One region of the uncultured Mailhella sp. genome, then DNA from elsewhere that is predicted to be linked to it. Evidence: riboswitches for the same ligand, from Rfam matches in the RefSeq annotation. Region 1 holds a riboswitch; the other holds the start of a gene.
What was found. A riboswitch is a leader RNA that binds a small molecule or an ion and turns the genes downstream of it on or off. The one in region 1 is predicted to bind glycine.

Region 1 (7,689 bases):
TAAATTATTTCATTAGGAAATGTCAGTTTTTTTTATAAAGAAGAATATCATTATGATATGAAGCAGCGCGGAGGGAAAGCGGCATTCTGCAAGATCACAAAAAAAAGCGCCGTCTGTTTTGGTACAGATGGCGCTTTACAGTAATAAGCAGCTTTTTTTATTGGATAGTTGACGGTAACATGCTTGGACGGACCGGGAGAGGCGGACGAAAATCAGTGATTTTCATCATTATGACATCCCGTCACTTGTCCCGCCGAACCGGCGAAGCCGGGAGGCGGAAACAAGGGGGCGCGGGGGGAATTATTCCCCCCGCATGCCTTTCCTGTCTTTTTCTGTCTTTCCTGCCTTTTATTCAAAGTTGTAGCGGAGCACGGGGGTGCGTGCGGCGCGGACTTCGTCGGGGCGGCCGATGGGGCAGTGGTGAGGCGCGGCGTGGAGGTAGTCGGGGTCGGTTTTGGCCTTCTCAAGGATGGCGAGGAGGGCGTCGGCCGCGTTGTCGAGGGTTTCGGGACTTTCGGTTTCGGTAGGTTCGACCATGAGGGCCTCGTGGACGATGAGGGGGAAGTACATGGTCGGCGGATGGATGCCGTAATCGAGCAGCGATTTGGCGACGTCCATGGCGGAGATGCCGGTTTCGTTCTTCAGCTTTTCGAGCGTCATGACGAATTCGTGCATGCAGAGGGTGTCGTAGGCCATGTCGTAGTGGCCGGCGAGCTTCTTCATGAGGTAGTTGGCGTTGAGCACGGCCATGGCCGAGGCTTCGGGAATGCCTTCCCTGCCCAGCGTGAGGATGTAGGTCAGGGCGCGCACCACGACAAGGAAGTTGCCGTAGAAGCTGCGCACGCGGCCCATGCTGTGTTCGGGGGTGAAGAAGCTGTAGCGGCCGTTTTCTTCGCGCACGCGGGGGGTGGGCAGGAAGGCCTCGAGGAAGGCCTTGCAGCCCACGGGGCCGCTGCCGGGACCGCCGCCGCCGTGCGGGGTGGAGAAGGTTTTGTGCAGGTTGAGGTGAACGCAGTCGAAGCCCATGTCGCCGGGACGGGCGTGACCCATGACGGCGTTGAGGTTGGCGCCGTCGTAGTAGCAGAGGCCGCCCGCCTCATGCACGATGCGCGTGATTTCGAGAATGTTGGGATCGAAGAGGCCCACCGTGTTGGGATTGGTGAGCATGAGGCCTGCGGTATCGGGGCCGACGGCCTTTCTGAGGGCTTCGAGGTCCACGCCGCCCTCGGCGTTGGAGGGTACGGAAACCACGGTGAAGCCCGCCATGGTGGCCGAGGCGGGATTGGTTCCGTGAGCGGAGTCGGGCACGATGATCTTGGTGCGGGCCGCGTCGTTTCTCGACTGATGATAGCGGCGGATGAGCAGCAGACCGGTGTATTCGCCGTGCGCGCCCGCGGCGGGCTGGAAGGTCATGCCGTCCATGCCGGTGATTTCGCAGAGCAGGCGTTCGGTCTTATAGAGCACCTCAAGGCAGCCCTGGGCGGTGTCGGCGGGCTGGAGCGGATGGATGTCCGTAAAGCCGGGGAGCGAGGCCATTTCCTCGTTCACCCGGGGATTGTACTTCATGGTGCAGGAGCCCAGGGGATAGAAGCCCTTGTTCACGCCGTGGGTCTGGGAAGCGAGCTCGGTGTAGTGTCTGCCGAGGTCGATTTCCGAGATTTCGGGCAGACGGGGAGCCGAGGCGCGCAGCGCGGACGAAGAAAATTCGACTGCGGGCACGTCGCAGGCGGGAATGAGGGTTTCGCAGCGGCCGGGACGGCTTCTTTCAAAGAGGAGTTTCATTATGCGCACACCTCCCGGATGGCGGTGACGAGTTCATCCATGTCGTTTTTGCTGCAAAGTTCGGTGCAGCACCAGAGCAGGCCGCCGTCCACGGGCAGGCCGCCGAGAATGCCCTTTTCGGCGAGCCTGGCGCAGAGCACTTCCGGATCCACGGGGCAGTTCGTGAGAAATTCGTGGAAGAATTCCCTGCCTTCGCAGCGCAGGGAGAAGCCGGGAATTTCGGCCAGCTTTGCAGCCAGATAGTGCGCATGGGCGGCGCAGTTTTCGGCCACGCGGGCGAGGCCCTTCGGACCCATGGCCGCGAGGTACACCGAGGCGGTCATGGCGCAGAGCGCTTCGTTGGAGCAGATGTTGGATGAGGCCTTTTCGCGGCGGATGTGCTGTTCGCGGGCCTGGAGGGTGAGCACGAAGCAGCGGCGGCCTTCGTGATCCACGGTTTCGCCCACGATGCGGCCGGGAAGGTGCCGCATGAGTTCCTTGCGGCAGGCCATGAATCCGAGGTACGGGCCGCCGAATCCGAGGGGCATGCCGAGGGGCTGTCCTTCGCCCACGGTGATGTCCGCGCCGTATTCGCCGGGCGTTTTCAGGATGCCGAGGGAAATGGGATTCGCGCTCATGACCATTTTTGCGCCGGCGTTGTGGGTGGCGGCGACAAGGGCGTCCATGTCTTCGAGCACGCCGAAGTAGTTGGGGCTCTGCACGAGGGCGCAGGCCGTGCTTTCGGAAAGGGCGGCGGCGAGATCGGCGGGATCGGTGGCGCCGTTCTTCACGGGCAGCACGGTGACGGGCACGCTGCGGCTTTCGCAGTAGGTCTGCACGGCGGCGATGGTCTGCGGATCGACGGCGCCGGCGAGCACGACGCCGTGTCTGCGGCGATCCAGGCACATGAGCACGGCTTCGGCCGCGGCGACGGCGCCGTCGTAGACCGAGGCGTTGGACACGTCCATGCCGGTGAGTTCGCAGATCTGGGTCTGGTATTCAAAGATGGACTGGAGCACGCCCTGACTGATTTCCGCCTGATAGGGCGTGTAGGCCGTGACGAATTCCTCGCGGGAGGTCACGGTTTTCACGACGGCGGGAATGTAGTGGCGATACGCGCCCGCGCCCCGGAAGATGCTGCGGAAGCGGACATTTTTATCCGCCATGTCGCGCACCTTGCGCGAGACTTCCATCTCGCTCAGGCCGTCGGGCAGGTTCAGCGAGTGCAGGCGCACTTCCGGCGGGACGGAGGCGAAAAGTTCGTCGGTGGAATGCAGGCCGAGGCTTGCGAGCATGGCCTGGCGTTCTTCCGACGTGGCGGGAATGTAGCTGCCCATGCCTAGGCCTCCTCGTTCTTGCACACGGCCTCGTAGGCGGCGGCGTCCAGCAGATCGCCGACGGCGGTCACGTCGGAAACCTTGATGAGCCAGGCTTCGTAGGGCTTTTCGTTGAGCAGGGCGGGGTTGTCGATGAGTTCGCTGTTCACGGCGGCCACGGTGCCGGTCACAGGGCTGAACACGCCGGACACGGCCTTCACGGATTCCACGTCGGCAAAGGAGTCGCCCACGGTGACGGCGTCGCCTTCCTGGGGCAGATCGATGAACACGATGTCGCCGAGGGAGCTCTGGGCGAAGTCGGTGAGGCCGATGACGGAAAGACCGTCTTCGTTCTTGATCCATTCATGAGACGCGGAGTATCTGAGTTCGGCGGGAATGTGAGACATGGCATCCTCCAAAGAGACGATAGAAGGTTCAACGAAGAAGGTTGCGCAGGCCGCGCTTTTTCGGCGGCTCTGCGGGGAGAGAAAGGCCTGCCGGCTAGCGGTGATAGAAGGGCAGGGGCACGATGACCGCACTGACCCTGCGGCCGCGCACGTCCACCTCGACTTCGGTGCCGGGGGCGCTGTGGGCGACGTCCACGAGGGCCATGGCGAGAGCCTTGCCCACGGCGGGGCAGTGGGTGCCGGAGGTGGTCATGCCGATCTGCGTGTCGCCGATGAACACGGGCTGATGCTCGCGGGCAATGCCGCGGCCGGTGACTTCGAGGCCCACGCGCACGCGGGCGGGCGCGCCTGCGGCCACGAGGGCGTCCTTGCCGATGAATTCTTCCTTGTTCAGCTTCACGCCGAAGTCGAGACCGGCTTCGAGGGGCGAAATGGTTTCGTCCATTTCGTGGCCGTACAGGGGCATGGCGGCTTCAAGGCGCAGGGTGTCGCGCGCGCCGAGTCCGCAGGGAATGAGGCCGAATTCCCCGCCGGCCTCGCGCAGGGTCTTCCAGAGCTTCACGGCGTTTTCGGGCGCGGTGTAGATTTCGTAGCCGAGCTCGCCGGTGTAGCCCGTGCGGGACACCATGCACTTCATGCCGGCGATGTCCACGTCGCGCACGGCGGTGTAGTACTTCTGCGGCAGTTTGTCCTCGGGAACCAGCTTCTTGAGGATGGCGGGCGCGGCAGGGCCCTGAAGGGCGAGCTGGGCCACGGAGTCGGAAATGTCTTCGGCCCTGGTGCCGGGCAGAAGATTGGCGGCCATGTGGGCGTAGTCCTTGTGCCGGTTGGCGGCGTTGACCACGACGAGATATTCTTCGTCGGAGAACTTGTACACGACGAGGTCGTCGATGACGCCGCCCTTGTCATTGCACATGACGCTGTAGCGCACCTTGCCCACGGGCATGCTGGTGAAGTCGTTGGTGAGCAGGTGGTTCAGGGTTTTCAGGGCCGTGGGGCCGGTGAAGAGCACTTCTCCCATGTGGGAGACGTCGAACAGGCCGGCCGCCTGACGCACGGCCATGTGTTCCTTGATGACGCCTGTCGGGTACTGCACGGGCAGAAGATAGCCCGCAAAGGGGACGATCTTTCCGCCTTCCGCGACGTGTACGTCGTAAAGTGGGGTTTTGAGTTCCATGGAACCTTCTCCTGCGAAAAAAGAAAATAAAAAAAGAGGCACAGCAGACGAATTGCTTCGTCCTCTGTGCCTCTGTTACCAACCTGAAAGATTCTCCGCCGCGCGGATTGCCTCATGGGTGCATGCCTGCTTTCCAGAGTTTGTCCAAAACCGGTCCTTTTGCCTGAGAGTTCTTGCGGCCCCTTCGGCTCCACCCAGTGAGGGTGATCTCTCCCGGTTTCTTCAACCAAGTCATGCCGGATCTCTATGCGCTTTGGGAAAACAGCCTTCGCTGTTTTTTAATTCAGAAAAAAGGTAGCACGGCGGCGGAACGAGGTCAAGGGGAGGCGGGCGAATGCCGGAAAAAAAGTTTATGATTTCGCCGGAAAAGCGTATTTTTTCACGAGTGGAACAGGAATGTGAGCCTGGAATGCAGGCCTGGAACGGAAGCGTTCCGGAAGCTGGGCAAAGACGGAGCGCGTCCGTCGGCCGGGGCACGAATCAGGAGCGTGCGAGGCAGGGGCGAGGGGATAAGGGAGAGGGAAAAAGGAAGAGGCGCAGGGAGCAGAAGGCGGGCGGAGCCAAGGGAATGCGCGAGAGAGGCGGGGAAGGAAAAGGCAGGGCGAAGAGACGGGAGGCGGGGAAAGGGGAGCCGCGGGGGAGAGCTCTTGCCGAAGGAGAGCTTGAGCACGGCGGCGAGGAACGAAAGGATGCGGCCGGTCGGAGCACGGCGAGAAGAAAGGAAGGCGGACGGAACCGGAGGAAGGCGACGGCGGCCTTGGGGAATCTGAACTGTCACGGCGCGGCGGAGATATGCAGGCGCGGCGCACGGAGGCATCGGGCTGAGAGGTGTCCCCGGCGGAAAAATTGCGTTAGAACAGAATCTGCCCCGCACGGGCAGGGAGGAGATGCATGACGGAATTTGGTTTCAGATTTGCGGAACGAAAGGATATCGCTCTTATTTTGCAGTTCATCAGGGAACTGGCAGAGTATGAACATCTGCGGCACGAAGTTGTCGCGGATGAGGCGACTTTGGAAGAATGGATTTTTGACCGGAAGAAGGCGGAAGTCCTCTTTGCCCTTGAAAACGGCAGGGAAGTCGGCTTTGCCCTGTTCTTCCATAATTTTTCCACGTTTCTCGGCAGGGCGGGCATCTATCTGGAAGATCTGTACGTCCGGCCGGAATGCCGCGGCAGAGGCTGCGGAAAGGCGCTTTTGGAGAAGCTCGCCGCCCTGGCCGTGGAACGCGGCTGCGGCCGTCTGGAATGGTGGTGCCTCGACTGGAACAGGCCGAGCATCGACTTTTATCTTTCCCTTGGCGCGGAGCCTATGAAGGACTGGACGGTGTACAGAATAGCCGGAGACGCGTTGCAGAATCTTGCCCGCTAGCTGCGGCGCTTTTGGGCAGGAAAAGCTTGCGTTTTCGGCCAGCTGCGGAAACGCAGCGCGGTAAAGAGGAAGGGCCGCCCCGGAAAGGGCGGCCCTTTTCATGTTCATGCGCAGACGGCGGGCAGAGCCGGGGCTGCCCGACATGGGCGGCGGCGCTTCCTCAGTTTTCGCGGGTATTGAACGTTTTCTGCACGCACTGCATGAAATTGTTCAACGCCGCGTTGCAGCGGTTTTTGCGCATGACGATATAGGTGCAGGACTGAATGTCGAGCTCCGGCAGCGTACGGAACGTGACATTGGTCACGGCCGTGTACAGGTCTGGAGCGATGGCAGGGATGAGTTCGCACGGATGAGGCAGCAGAGATATGCCAAGACCCGCGCCCACCAGCCAGAAGGCCGTGGAACGGCGGCGTACCCAGAAGATGATGTTGGGCTTTTTATCGCCGAAATAATTGTCCCACCACTGGTCCAGCGCCAGTTTCATGTCGGCGGTTTCATCGGTTTCGTCCTTGCTGCGCATGATGAAGTTGCAGCGGCGCAGTGCGTTCGGCGTTATGCGTTTTGCCGAGGCCAGCGGATGGTGGGAGGGGATGGCCAGCTTGACGGGCCCGGTCATGATGGGAACGCCCGTCAGATCCGGCGGAAAAAGGGAGTCCGCAGTGCCGGTGATGATGGCTATGTCCAGCTTTCCGCTCTGCACGCCTTCCACGGTTTCTCCGGGAATGAGTTCCTGCACCCTCAGGCGGATGTTGGGGAAGTCCGTCTGCATTCTCAGGAAGGCGCGTGCCAGACGTTTTATTTCCGTAACGTCGCCGTATCCTACGGAAAGCACGCCTTCCTTGCCGTTGAGAAGACTTTGCAGGCGAAAGCGCAGATCTTCGGCGTCGGAGAGAAGCTTTCGAGCTTCCTTCTGAAATATTCTGCCCGCTTCGGTCAGTTCTATCTGTCTGCCGCTTCTGTCGAAGAGGGGGCCGCCGAGATCCCGTTCAAGAAGGGCTATCTGATTGCTGAGAGCCGGCTGCGTCATATTAAGAAATTTCGCCGCTCGTCCGAAGTGCAGCATTTCCGACAGCACCAGAAACGAATTGATCAGTCGAATGTCCATGAGCCTTCTCTGCAATATGCGTTCGGAAGCGTGTTTATTGTCAATTAAATCACAAATCTGTGCAGCATTTTTCCATTTGTCGGAATAATGTCTGCAACATGTTTTTTTTATTCTTCATACTCGTTTTTTTCAGAAGAGGAAAGAAGAGGTGTTTTCTGTGGACGGCCTGAAAAGTTTTTCGGACGTGCATCAAACGTCGCACAGACGTCATTGTTATATGCAACATATTGACTGCATTAATTTTTTTATAACGATTGCCGCGCTGAAATAAAAAAAATTTATCAAACGAAAAAAAAGAAAAATTAGACGCGCCCACAGGCTTTAATTATTTATTTCTCATGGCCCGTCTCCCTTTCGGGACGGAAGTATTCCAACCTTTATCCTCAGGAGAGTTTTCATGATCATTGACGCTCGAAATCGTCCTGCCACCAAGGAATACCTTGCCTCCACCATCAATCTTGCCGACTTCACGCGGGAGATGCACAAGGGCTTCGGCGTGCCGAAGGCGGAATCCGTCAAGCAGGAATCCATGGAGCTGTACTGGCAGGAAATGGA
Region 2 (7,689 bases), 670 kb from region 1:
GGTGGTATGGCATATGCGGGCAAATTCCCCTATCTTCAAAAAACTTTTTCTTCCCACGCCTTTCTCCTTGACCCTTGTGTTACCCAGTAGTTTACGCTGACGAACGACCGAAGAAAAGACGCCGACTCGCGTTGTCTCGGAAAAAAATCAAGGATCTTGGCATGAAACGGACTGAGTTTTCCATCACCCGCGCGGCCTGCGCGTACTTCTTTCTCTGCCCCGGACTCGCCTATGGCGTGTTCACTTCCCGCCTGCCCGCGCTGAAAATGCAGACCGGCGCCGACGAGTCCCAGATAGGTCTTCTGCTGCTCTGCGTCGGCATGTCCAGCCTCGTTGCTCTGTTCTGCAGCAGCCGCCTCATCGCCCTCTGGGGAAGCCGGAATCTTCTCAAATACGGCTCCATGACGCTTGCGGCCGCCACGGCGCTGAGCTGTCTGGCCCAAACGCCGCTCCAGCTCGGCGCAGGCTGTCTGATCGTGGGCGCAAGCATGGGCCTCGTGGACGTATCCATGAACACCCAGGGCATCCACACGGAACATCGCTACCGCACATCGTGCATGTCGTTCATGCACGCCGCCTACAGCTTCGGCGGCGTTACCGGCTCCATCGCCGGGGCCGTGTTCGCCGGTCTCGGCCTGAATCCGTTCATCAACGCCGCCTGCGTGCTCGGTCTCTACGCCTGCTTTCTCGGAAAGGCCTCCTCCCGTCTGCTGAACGATCTGCCCGTTTCCCGCCAGGGGGGCAAGGACGACTCCCGCTCGCTGCCGCTCTTCGTGCTTCTTTGCGGCGTTCTCTCCATGCTCGCCTACGCCTCGGAAGGCTCCGTGGCCGAATGGGGAAGTCTGCTGCTCTTCACCGTCAAGGGCGCAGACGAACACACCGCCGCCCTCGTGTTCGCGGCCTTTTCCGTCACCACCGTATGCTGCCGTCTTTTCAGCGATCGCCTGCGGCACGTGCTGAGCGACTTCGTTCTGCTGTTCGGCGGCTCGCTGCTGGCGCTTGCCGGCATGCTGCTGGCGCTTTTCTCGCCGCTGCCCGCCGCATGTCTTGCCGGATACGCGCTCATGGGAGCCGGACTTTCCCCCATCGTGCCCACGCTCTTCAGCCGCGCGGGAAGCTGCCCGGGCATCAGTGCGGGCAGGGCAAGCGCCATTGTTTCCATTCTCTCCTACAGCGGCCTGCTGTTCTTTCCCCCCATGCTCGGCTTCGTCGCCCATGAAAAGGGACTGCTGAACGCCCTGCTCATCATTGTGGCCGCATGTGTAATTCTGACACTGGGCTCCTTCCTCTTCCGAAAAAAAAGAACGCGCGCTCCCAGGACATAACGACCGAAACAAGAATCGCGTGCCCAACCGTTCCGCCCAATGCCCCGCGGCTCGACGAAAAACGCCGGGAATATTCCCGGCGTTCCTTCATCATGCGACGATCATTTTCTGTTCCACGGCATGCGCGCAAGCAGCAGTCCGAGTCCGCAGAAGCCCGTCACGCCGGCGAACACCAGGCCTGCTCCCACAAACGCGGAAAGCCAGTACATGGGATGCCACACGTAGCTTCCCAGTATGCCCAGAAGCACCAGGGCTCCGGCTCCTATCTGAATCTGCCGGAACAGCGGGAACGGCGTCTTTTCGTGCTGCACGGGCAGACCTTCCTTCTGCCATCCGGAAAGGCCGCCTTCCATCTGCCAGGCCTCGGCGTCGCCGGCAAGACTGCGCAGCAGTTCGGAAGCCTTGTCCGTGCGGTTGCCGGATCGGCAGAAGAAAATGACGGGCTTATCCGGGGCGTCGGCGTCCTTGAGCGGATAAATCTTCGCAATGGACAGAGGCACGAGGCGGGCTCCGGGAATAAAGTTTTCCGCGTATTCCGCCGTTTCCCGGATATCAACAAGACGGGCTTCCCCGTTCTTCAACATTTCAAACGCCCTGCGGGGCGAAATGGTAGGCAGCATGAGCAACTCCTGTTTTTGCGGTCAGGGTGTCAGAAAAAGACGCGACGCGCAAGGGGGAGAGAAAAATTTGCTCCGCCGCTTCCTCCTTACGAAAAAAAACGCGTTCCATTCGCCGAACGCCTCCTGCCGGAAGCATCCGAACTCCCTCCAGAGAACTCCGACTACTCAAAATGTTTCGGCTCTTTTCCAGAAAAGCGCTGCGCCGCCTCCCGGCAAATTTCTGTTTCATCCCCATAACCACATGAACTTCAATGCCTATTTCAGAAAAATCAGAGACGTCGCACAGCACACAAACAATATATTTTTGTTCCAGAAATCACACCGAATGTCGATCCATTACTGATTCACCGGCACATTATTGACATTCGTCCGCAAATCATACTAGATTTTTTTTCGCTTTCCACAGGAAAGCACATGATCCCGTTGAAACTGCCTGAACGCCGCAAGGCCGACTAGCAGCGGAGGGAGCTCTGGAGAATCCCGTTTGGGTGCCGAAGGTGCAAGGCGAAAGCCGAAACTCTCAGGCCAAAGGACAGAGCTTAGGATCTTGCCGCTCGACCATACCTGCCGCTTCATCCCTAAGCGTTTCTCTGGAGCAAATCTCATGGATTTGCTCTTTTTTTGTACCCTGAAACAGAGGGCATGACGGGTTGCGGACAGCGCTCCTCATGCGCTCGAAGGAATGGTTTATGGAACTCATCAGTCAGATAGTCGATGCGGTCAACGGCGTGCTCTGGGGCTGGCTTCTGCTCTTCCTGCTCTGCGGCACGGGCATTTTCTACACCATCCGGCTGCGCTTCATTCAGCTGCGCAAGCTGCCCCACGCCTTCCGCCGCCTGTTCAGCAACATCTCCCTGCACGGCGAAAGCGCCGACCACACCGGCATGAGCTCATTCCAGGCGCTCGCCACCGCCGTGGCCGCCCAGGTGGGCACGGGCAACATTGCCGGCGCGGCCACGGCCATTGCAGCCGGCGGCCCCGGAGCCATCTTCTGGATGTGGCTGAGCGCCTTCTTCGGCATGGCCACCAACTACTCCGAAGCCGTGCTCGCTCAGAAGTACAAAACCACCAACGAACGCGGCGAAACCGTCGGCGGACCGGCCTACTACATCCGCGCCGCCTTCCCCGGCACTTTCGGCAAGGCTCTCGCCGGATTCTTCTCCGTGGCCATCATTCTCGCCCTCGGCTTCATGGGCAACATGGTGCAGTCCAACTCCATCGGCGCGGCCTTCAGCACCGCCTTCGGGCTCTCGCCCGTGCTCGTCGGCGTCGTCGTGGCCCTCATTTCCGCCGCCATCTTCCTCGGCGGCGCCAGGCGCATCGCCTGGGTCATGGAAAAGCTCGTGCCCCTCATGGCCCTTCTCTACGTAGGCGGCTGCCTTGTCATCATCTTCGCCAACATCACCGCCCTGCCCGGCGCGTTCAAAACCATTTTCGTCATGGCCTTTGATCCCCAGTCCGCCGGCGGCGGCGCGCTCGGCATCACCGTGCGCGAGGCCATGCGCTACGGTGTGGCCCGCGGCCTCTTCTCCAACGAAGCCGGCATGGGCTCCACGCCCCACGCCCACGCGCTGGCCAAGGTCGCCCATCCCGACGATCAGGGCATGATGGCCATGATGGGCGTGTTCATCGACACCTTCGTGGTGCTCACCTGCACCGCCCTCGTCATCGTCATCACCGGCGAATGGAACTGCGGCAGCACCGGCACCGAACTCGCCCAGATCGCCTTCGACACGGTATTCGGCTCCTTCGGCAACATCTATATCGCGGTCTGCCTGTTCTTCTTCGCCTTTTCCACCATCATCGGCTGGTACTTCTTCGGCGAGGCCAACGTGAAGGCCCTGTTCGGCGCAAAATACGTCAAAATCTACGCCGCCATCGTCGTGGTGTTCATCGTCATCGGCTCCGGCCTCAAGGTGAACCTCGTGTGGAACATGTCCGACATGTTCAACGGCCTCATGGTGCTGCCCAACCTCATCGGTCTGCTGGCCCTCTCCGGCGTGGTGGTGGCCATCGCCAAAAGCAAGCGCGACGACTGATCTCTGCGTCGCCTTCCGACATCGAGGTCCTGCCGTCTGACGGCATGTCATGAGGGCGCAACGCCCCGCCCGCCCTCATGACCGCAGGATCAAAAAACTACGGGAGCGAATCCCTTCCCGCCACCACTACTTTAACATCATCCGAGCATGACGACATGCCCTTCGGGGCCGCTTCTGAAAAGCTTCGAGACGAAAAGAGCCCGTGCCGAACAGCGACACGGGCTCTTTTCATGCGGAAACGCTTCCGCCAGACAGGGAAATGCCCCCTGTGGTTACAGCTTCAGACCAAGCGCCAGGCCCTGATCCATGGCCTCGTAGGCGTCGCCTATGTGATCGCAGTCGCCGATGGTATGCACGGGAATGCCGCAGTCGCCCAGCGATTCCTGAAGCTTCTTGTCCGGCACCGTGCCGATGGCGAGCACCAGCGTGTCGGCCTTCACGGGGAACAGCGCGTGGCCGTGATCGATTTCCGCGGTATGCGCGGTCAGACGGAACAACGTGGAATCCGGGAACAGACGGATGTTGTCGCAATCGGCGATTTCCTGGAACAGCCAGCCGCGGATGCGGGAAATAAGGCCGCGGCCGAGCTCGTTGAGTTCCACAAGGCATACCTTCTTGCCTTCGCGGGCGAGCTTGAGCGACGTTTCCAGACCTATGTAGCGTCCGCCGAGCACCACGCAGCGCTCGCCGGTGCTCACCTTGTTGCGCAGCACGTCCATGGCGTACACGATGGGCATGCCGCTGTCCTGACCGTCCACGCCGGAAAGCGCGCGGGGCGTGGCGCCCGTGGCCAGCACCACTTCGTCGGGATGCGCGGCCATGATCTGTTCGCGCGTCACCGTCGTGTTCATGTGAATGCGCACGCCGGCCTTGTCCATGTTCTCCTTCAGCCACGGCACGAGCGTGCGGAAGCTCGCCTTGTCGTCGCCGGCGGAAGCCACCAGCCACTGGCCGCCGAGTTCGCCGGTCTTTTCAAAAAGATCCACGTGATGGCCGCGCTCGGCCAGCGCGAGCGCGCAGCGCATGCCCGCCAGACCGCCGCCGATCACATAGATGTTCCTGGGCTTTTCGGCAGGACGGGACACATAGGTGTCTTCCATCATCAGGGCGGGGTTCACCGTGCAGCACATGCCGCGGCCAACCAGTCTCGGGCGCGAGGCCCAGGTCTGACAGTTGTTGCAGCGCACGCAGCGGCGGATGGTGTCTTCCTCGCCGCGGCGCAGCTTGCCCACGTAGTCGGGATCGGCCAGCAGCGGACGCGCAATGCCGATGAAGTCGGCCACGCCGTCGGCAATCATCTTGTCCGCCTCATGAGGATCGTGCAGACCGCAGCTTGCAATGATGGCCACATCGGGAAGCGCCTTCTTGACCTTGGCGGTGTCGGCGATGTTCTGCGCCGAACCTTCCGCATAGATGGGCACGCCGTGCCACAGACGTTCCTGACCGCCGCCCGTCATGAGGAAGGCGTTCACACCGGCCTCGGCCAGATAGCCCATCTCTTCAATGCCCTCGTCGAGGGTCATGCCGCCTTCCATGTAGTCGCACTTCGGGAAGCGGATGTACACGGGGAAGTCGTCGCGGGTGCGCTCGCGGATGGCTTCCACGATCATGCGGGGAAGCGCGATGCGCTTTTTCGCCGTGCCGCCGAAGTCGTCGGTGCGGCGGTTGCTGTAGGGCGACAGGAACTGACTGATGAACTTGCCCGAACCGCCGTGCAGCGCAAAGCCGTCGAATCCGGCTTCGTAGAGTCTCTTGCCCGCCTGGGCGTAGCATTCGATGTAGTCGAGAATTTCCTGACGGGTCATTTCTCTGGGAACCACGAGATCCCAGGAGCCGCGTACCGGAGAAGGCGCAATGCATTCCTTCTTCGTGCCCGCGCGGGAGCCTGCGCCGCCGAGCTGCAGAAACACCTTTGCGCCGCCGGACTTGATGAGCGCCGCCAGCTCCGCGAGCTTTTCAATGTACTTGTCGTCCCACAGGGCAAGGCCCTGCGCCAGCTTCACGGAAGGCCACGCAAAGGTCTGCTGCACGGTGACGAGACCGGCCTGCCCCAGGCGGGCCCTGTGAAAGGCAAACAGCGGTTCGCCCACAAAACCGTCTTCCGTTCCGCCCCGGGTCTGCACCGAAGTCTGAACGTAGCGGTTGGGTATTTCAAGATTCCCGATTTTCGCGTGGGTGAAAAGGTGAGGAAAAGCCATCTCATGCCTCCTTGTAATCTAAGCAACGCCCGGCAGACGCAACACGCCGCCGTATCTCGGCGCAGAAACTGTCGGAATTTTGATTGTCGTGCTGCGGAGCCGCCCGACGATGCGCTAAGGCGCGCTCTGCCGACAGTACGAACACGTCTTCAGGCGCAGGCCGGGCGTTTGCGGCGCATCGGAAGATTGTCCGAACCGCCGCCATCCGCATCCGAAGGCGCGACGACACGTCCGTCACGCCCCGAAAAAACGAATCCGCCAGACCGGTAATGCCCGAATCCGGCGAATTCCCTGATGGTTGCTGGAAAAAGTGCCCTAGAACAGAATGCCGCGGGGCGTGTTGACGCTGAATCCGAGGGAGAAGATGACGTAGCACACGGCCACGAACACCAGCGTGAACACCACGTTCCAGAAAAGATCCCTGGACTTCAGATCGTTCTTCAGCACGGTGCAGAGAATGAACACCAGCGTGGCGGAAGACACGTAGAAGCCGATGTACTTGATGCACAATACGTAGGCGATGAGAAGCGCGGCGTGCATGCCTATGCCCTTCCAGTTGATGCAGGAGAAGGGAGCTTCCGTCATGCCCGCGTACTTCGCCGGCATGAATACGGCCTTGAGGATAATGGCCGCCATGAGCAACGCGAGCAGGCCGAGCACGATGGCGGGGAACATGGCCGTCTTTTCGGGGTAGTCCACGAGCATGGAGGCCAGCGCGCCGATGACGGGCAGCATGATGACGCCGGAAATGAGATCGGCGCCGCGCATGCCTTCAAGCAGACGCGGAATCTCGCCCGACGCGCCCCTGGCCTGAGCGGCCTTGCCGTTGCGCACGCGCTTGTACACGCGGTAGATGACATACAGGGCGATGAGCACCAGCATGCCCTGGGCCACGGGACGGTTCATGAAGTACACGAGCGCGCCCTTGGCTCTCGCAAGGGAGAGGGCTTCGAGCATGGAGCGTTCCACCACGGGGCCGAGGATGACGCCGAGGGCGTAGGCGCCCGGGTTGAAGCCCAGTCGGATGAGGAAATAGGTGGCGATGCCGAAGAGCACGAAGATCCAGATGTCGAGGTTCAGGCCGCGGACCACGTAGGCGCCGATGGCGCAGATGACGATGACGCCGGGGAAGAGCTTGTCCGAGGGGATGCGCAGAATGTTGGCCAGAGAGCCGATGGTGAACAGACCGAGCAGCATCTGCACCACGGCGCAGAGGAACAGGGCCATGATGACCATGTACACCACGGGGCCTTCGTTGGCGAGGAAGTTCGGGCCGGGGGCCATGCCGTGCATGAAGATGGCGGCCATGAACACGGCGGCGGCGGGAGAACCGGGAATGCCCAGCGCGAGCACGGGAATGAACGCGCCGCCCACGAGGCCGTTGTTGGAGCATTCGGAAGCCACAATGCCTTCCTCCGCGCCCTTGCCGAATTCTTCGGGATGCCTGGAGTAGCGCTTGGCGCTTGAGTAGGCGAGCATGGTGGCCACGGAAGCACCCACGCCGGGC

Region 2: linked by a shared signal. The riboswitch ahead of ABGT79_RS05940 (sodium:alanine symporter family protein) and the one ahead of gcvT (glycine cleavage system aminomethyltransferase GcvT) in region 1 are both predicted to bind glycine.

The regions. Positions count from the first base shown of each region.
Region 1 is NZ_OZ007001.1:772,950-780,638, reverse strand. It holds gene gcvPB (aminomethyl-transferring glycine dehydrogenase subunit GcvPB) at 349-1,782, opposite strand; gene gcvPA (aminomethyl-transferring glycine dehydrogenase subunit GcvPA) at 1,782-3,098, opposite strand; gene gcvH (glycine cleavage system protein GcvH) at 3,101-3,484, opposite strand; gene gcvT (glycine cleavage system aminomethyltransferase GcvT) at 3,579-4,661, opposite strand; glycine riboswitch at 4,803-4,887, opposite strand; gene ABGT79_RS03045 (GNAT family N-acetyltransferase) at 5,553-6,029, shown strand; gene ABGT79_RS03040 (LysR substrate-binding domain-containing protein) at 6,190-7,134, opposite strand; gene ABGT79_RS03035 (amidohydrolase family protein) at 7,532-7,689, shown strand, end outside.
Region 2 is NZ_OZ007001.1:1,445,968-1,453,656, forward strand. It holds gene ABGT79_RS05920 (MerR family transcriptional regulator) at 1-57, opposite strand, end outside; gene ABGT79_RS05925 (MFS transporter) at 162-1,325, shown strand; gene ABGT79_RS05930 (rhodanese family protein) at 1,427-1,945, opposite strand; gene ABGT79_RS05935 (hypothetical protein) at 1,911-2,234, opposite strand; glycine riboswitch at 2,406-2,491, shown strand; gene ABGT79_RS05940 (sodium:alanine symporter family protein) at 2,635-3,984, shown strand; gene ABGT79_RS05945 (FAD-dependent oxidoreductase) at 4,257-6,182, opposite strand; gene ABGT79_RS05950 (tripartite tricarboxylate transporter permease) at 6,498-7,689, opposite strand, start outside.